2 regions of the Acidimangrovimonas pyrenivorans genome follow, and region 2 is predicted to be linked to the other one. Evidence: riboswitches for the same ligand, from Rfam matches in the RefSeq annotation. Region 2 holds a riboswitch; the other holds the start of a gene.

Region 1 (2,383 bases), on a different contig from region 2:
GCCGCCCTGGCGGTAGGTCGGCGGATAGACCGTCGTGCTGTAGATCGCGTCGCGCACCGAGAACCAGAAGGCCGTGGCGCTGACCGCTGTGTCCTCCGAGAGGCGCTTCTCGACCCCCAGATCGACCGAGTCGCTCTTCTCGCGCTGCAACGACACGCCCGGGGCGGCATAGCTCAGCTCGTAGAGCGACGGGTTGCGGAAGCCGGTGCCGGCCGAAGCCCGAACCGTCAGATCCTGCTGCGGCCGCCAGGCCATCGCCACCCGCGCCGAGGGGGCGCCGCCGACGCCCGAGGTGTTGTCGTAGCGCAGCGCCGCGCTCAGATCGAGCTGCGCCGTCGGGCTGTAGGCCAGTTCGGTGAACGCGCCGCGCTTCCAGCGCGAGCTGCTGGACGGCGACCCCGAGGAATTGGAGAAGCCGATGCGCGAGCCTTCGAGGCCGAAGCTCAGCGTCGCGGCGCTGCTGATCGGCGCGGTGCCCTTGTAGGACAGGCTCTTGCGGGTGCCGACATAGCGGTAGCTTCCCCAGACGGAATCGTAGGAGCGGTCGATCCGATAGGTCGTCACCGCCACGGTGTTGCGGACCGCGCCGGTCTCGAAATCGCTGTAGACCCGCAGGCCGCTGGACTTCGCCGGAATGCTGCCGGGCACGCCACCGGCGTCGTAATGGCCGGTGCTGTTCTGGTGGAAGGCCGAGAAACCGATCTTGACGCCGTTGTCGAAGCTGTGGCTGCCGGCAAGCGAGATCCGGTTCGAGCGGAAGGCGTTGCGCAGATTGCCCGAGCCGGCGCCGACATAGTCGACGATGCCGTCGGTGGAGACATGGCTCAGGTTCAGCGCCAGGCTCGAGTTCTCGCCATTGAGCGTCAGCCCGTAATTCAGCGCCTCGGTCGAACGGCTGCCATAGCGCATCTCGAAATACTGGTGCAGGCCGGGCTTGTCGCTCCTGGCCGAGGAGATGCTGACCACGCCGCCGACGGCCGAACCGCCGTAGAGCGCCGATTGCGAGCCCTTCAGGACCTCGATCCGGCCGATGCCGGCGGTCCCGAGGCGGCCGAAGTCATAGGCGACCTGGGGCCCGGACGGGTCGGTGACGTCGATGCCGTCGACCAGCACCTTGATGTAGTTCTGCGACACGCCGCGGATCGACAGCCCGGTCTGCGCGCCGACGCCGCCGGTCGGCCGGATGGTGATCCCCGGCACCAGCGCCAGCGCGTCCGCGACGCTGCCCTGGGCGGCCTTCTGCAGATCCTCCCGGGTGACGATGTCGACGGTGGCGCCGACCTTGTTGGCCGGCGTCGGGGTCAGGTCGGCGGAGACGACGATCTCGCCCAGGTCGATGGGCTCGGCCCGGCCGGGCTGCGGCAGCGCGGTCAGGGCGAGGGTGGCGATGATGGGAAGGGTGGACTGCAGGCGGGGCATGTCTCTCGGCCTCTGCTGGCGCGGACCTTCCGCGCCGGTTCCTCGGATGTCCTTGGAGGGGCCCGGCCCTTCCGCAGACGGTGAAATGTCACCTCTGCGGTCCGACCGCCTCCGCAACGCGCCCCGCGCCCGGAAAGGGTGATCACCTCGGCAGGTCTCCTGACTCGCGGGTCGTCGCTCTGGCTGGCCTTCCCGGGGGGTCCCAGTGGCACCTTCAACCATCGCTCGCCGCCTACAGTTGCGGGGGCAGTTGCGGAGTTGGCCAGCCTGACGGCCGGTCGCACCGCATTCCCTTTGATCCGGGTCTTGACGCCGGAACCGAAGCCCCCTCTCCCTACGCCTCACGCTCCACATGTCAAGCACAAGATCGAGAGCCCCGGGCGCGACACCGCCCCGGCGCTCTCGCTTGCGGGCTTGCCCGGACCGGCCCCAGCGGGTCTAACTGCACGGGTCAAGCCGGGCGGTCTGCCCGGCAGCCCGCCCGCCGCCCAGAACACCCATTTCCGGACCCGCCATGACCGATCTCACCGCCCTCGATGCCACCGCCCTGTCCGCCCTGCTGGCCGCGGGCAAGACCTCGGCCGTCGAGCTGATGACCGCCACGCTCGACCGCATCGACGCGGTGAACCCGAAGATCAACGCCATCGTCTCGCTGCGCGACCGCGCCACGCTGCTGGCCGAGGCGGCGGCCGCCGATGCCGCGCCGCGCAAGGGCTGGCTGCACGGCCTGCCCGTCGCGGTGAAGGACCTGCAGGCGGTGGCCGGCATCCGCTCGACCTGGGGCTCGCCGCTGTTTGCCGATTTCGTGCCCGAGGCCGACGCCCTGCTGCCGGCGAAGCTGCGCGCCGCCGGGGCGATCCTGATCGGCAAGACCAACACGCCCGAATTCGGTCTCGGCTCGCATTCGTTCAACCCGGTCCATGGCGCCACCGGCAGCCCCTACGACCCGAGCCGCACCGCCGGC
Region 2 (2,383 bases):
GATCGGCACCGGCAATCCCGACCACGTCACCCGGCAGGCCGTGGACGAGATCAACGCCGTCGACGTGATCCTGATCCCGCGCAAGGGGCCGGAGAAGGACGGCCTCGCCCATCTGCGGCGCGAGATCTGCGCCCGGGTGTTGCGCGGCCCGGGCCCGGCGTTGCGAGAGTTCGACCTGCCGCGCCGCGACGGATCGGGCGACTACCGCGCGGGCGTCGACGCCTGGCATGACGCCATCGCCGAGGTCTGGGCCGCCGAACTGGCCGCCGCCCTGCCCCGAGGCGGGCGCGCCGGCTTCCTGGTCTGGGGCGATCCCGCGCTCTACGACAGCAGCCTGCGCATCGCCGAGCGGCTGCGCGCGCGGATGAGGCTGGAGGTCCGGGTGATCCCCGGCATCACCGCGATCGCCGCCCTGACCGCGGGCCACGCGATCCCGCTGAACACCATCGCGGCACCGGTCACGATCACCACCGGGCGGCGCCTGCGCGCTGCCGGCTGGCCGCCCGGCAGCGATACCCTGGTGGTCATGCTCGATGGCAGCAACGCCTTTCAACACATTGACAGTGAGGGCATTTCCATCTGGTGGTCGGGCTATGCCGGGATGGCGGAGGAACTCCGCATCGCGGGTCCGCTGGCCGAGGTCGCCAGCGAGATCGTCGCCGCCCGCGCCCTGGCCCGGGCCCGCCACGGCTGGATCATGGATATCTATCTGCTCAGGCGCGATTGCGATTGACTTCACGCCGGGCTCTCTGCCACACACATAGCCGTGTTCGGTCCCGAACCGCCCCGCACGGGCGGAACGGGCGCAAAAGGGAACGCAGTGCGGCGCCTTGCGCCTAGTCTGCGGCTGCCCCCGCAACTGTAAGCGGCGAGCGAGGCTGACGATGCCACTGGGGCAATCCCCGGGAAGGCCAGCCGAGCGAAGACCCGCGAGCCAGGAGACCTGCCGGACATGTGGGCGATGGCCCAGATCCCACCGGACGCCGGGGTGAGCGTCTGGCCCGGACTGGCGTCTTTGCCACTTCGTGCCTTCTCCCCGTCCGTCCTCGTTGCCAATCGCGGCCCGGGCTGCGCAGACCGATGAGAGACGACATGAAACTTCCCTCCCTTCTCGCCACTGGCGTGCTGGCGCTTCTGCCCGCGCTGGCGCCCTTGCCGGCGCGCGCGCATTTCCAGCTGCTCTTCAGCCCCGAGACGATGATCGAACATCCGGGCGACGTCGCGGTGGGGCTGATCTTCTGGCATCCGTTCGAGAACGGCCAGGCCATGAACATGGCCAAGCCCGAACAGTTCTTCGCCATCAACCGCGGCAAGAGGATCGACCTCGAGGCGACGCTCACGCCGCGCCGGTTCAGGGGGGCCGAGAACGCAGCCGACGCCTGGCAGGGCAGCGTGCCGGTCAAGCGCGCGGGCGACTACGTGCTGGTGACGGTGCCCGCGCCCTATTACGAGGAAACCGAGGAAATCTACATCCAGCAGATCGCGAAGAGCTTCCTCAACCGCGGCGCCTTCCCCACCGACTGGAACAAGCCCGTGGGCCTGCCGGCCGAGATCGTGCCGCTTGACAAGCCCTACAACATCCCCGCGGGCGCGACCTTCACCGGCCGTGTCCTGTCCGCCGGCAAGCCCGTCGCCGGGGCCGAGATCGAGGTCGAATACCTCGCCGCCGCGCCCGACCTGAAGGCCTTCGCCACGACCGAGCCGACCACGGCCCCCCTGCCCGGCGGCGCGCTGGTCGTGACCTCGGACGAGAACGGCTATTTCACCTTCGGCGTGCCCAGGGCCGGGTTCTGGGGCTTCGCCGCGCTCGGCGTCGGCCCGCAGCGGAGGTTCAAGGGCAAGGAACTGAGCCAGGACGCGGTGATCTGGATCCGCGCCTGGGACATGAAGTGAGGGCGGGCCGATGCATATCGTTGACGGCGCGCTGACCGCGCCGGTGCTGGCCGCCGGCGCGGTGCTGAGCGCGGGCGGCATCGCGATCGGGCTGAAACGCCTGCCGATGGAAAAGATCCCGGCGGCAGGCGTCCTGTCCGCCACCTTCTTCGTGGCTTCTCTGGTCCATGTCCCGATCGGGCCCTCGTCGGTCCATCTCATCCTCAACGGCCTTGCCGGGCTGGTGCTCGGCTGGGCGGCCTTCCCGGCGCTCTTTGTGGCGCTCTTGCTGCAGGCGGTGTTCTTCGGCTTCGGCGGCGTCACGGTGCTCGGCGTCAACACTTTCGACATCGCCTTCCCGGCGCTGCTGGCGGGGCTGATCTTCAGCCCCCTCATCGCCCGCGCGCCGGGGCCGATGGGCCCGGTCTGGGCCGGGATCGGCGGCGCCTTCGCCATCGCCGCGACGACGATCTGCGTCGGCGCCGCGCTGGCGCTGTCGGGCGATCGCTTC

What was found. A riboswitch is a leader RNA that binds a small molecule or an ion and turns the genes downstream of it on or off. The one in region 2 is predicted to bind cobalamin.
Region 1: linked by a shared signal. The riboswitch ahead of ACFOES_RS11725 (TonB-dependent receptor plug domain-containing protein) and the one ahead of ACFOES_RS13345 (DUF4198 domain-containing protein) in region 2 are both predicted to bind cobalamin.

The regions. Positions count from the first base shown of each region.
Region 1 is NZ_JBHRSK010000007.1:291,490-293,872, forward strand. It holds gene ACFOES_RS11725 (TonB-dependent receptor plug domain-containing protein) at 1-1,419, opposite strand, end outside; cobalamin riboswitch at 1,552-1,757, opposite strand; gene ACFOES_RS11730 (amidase) at 1,934-2,383, shown strand, end outside.
Region 2 is NZ_JBHRSK010000010.1:42,787-45,169, reverse strand. It holds gene cobF (precorrin-6A synthase (deacetylating)) at 1-733, shown strand, start outside; cobalamin riboswitch at 755-965, shown strand; gene ACFOES_RS13345 (DUF4198 domain-containing protein) at 1,093-1,893, shown strand; gene cbiM (cobalt transporter CbiM) at 1,904-2,383, shown strand, end outside.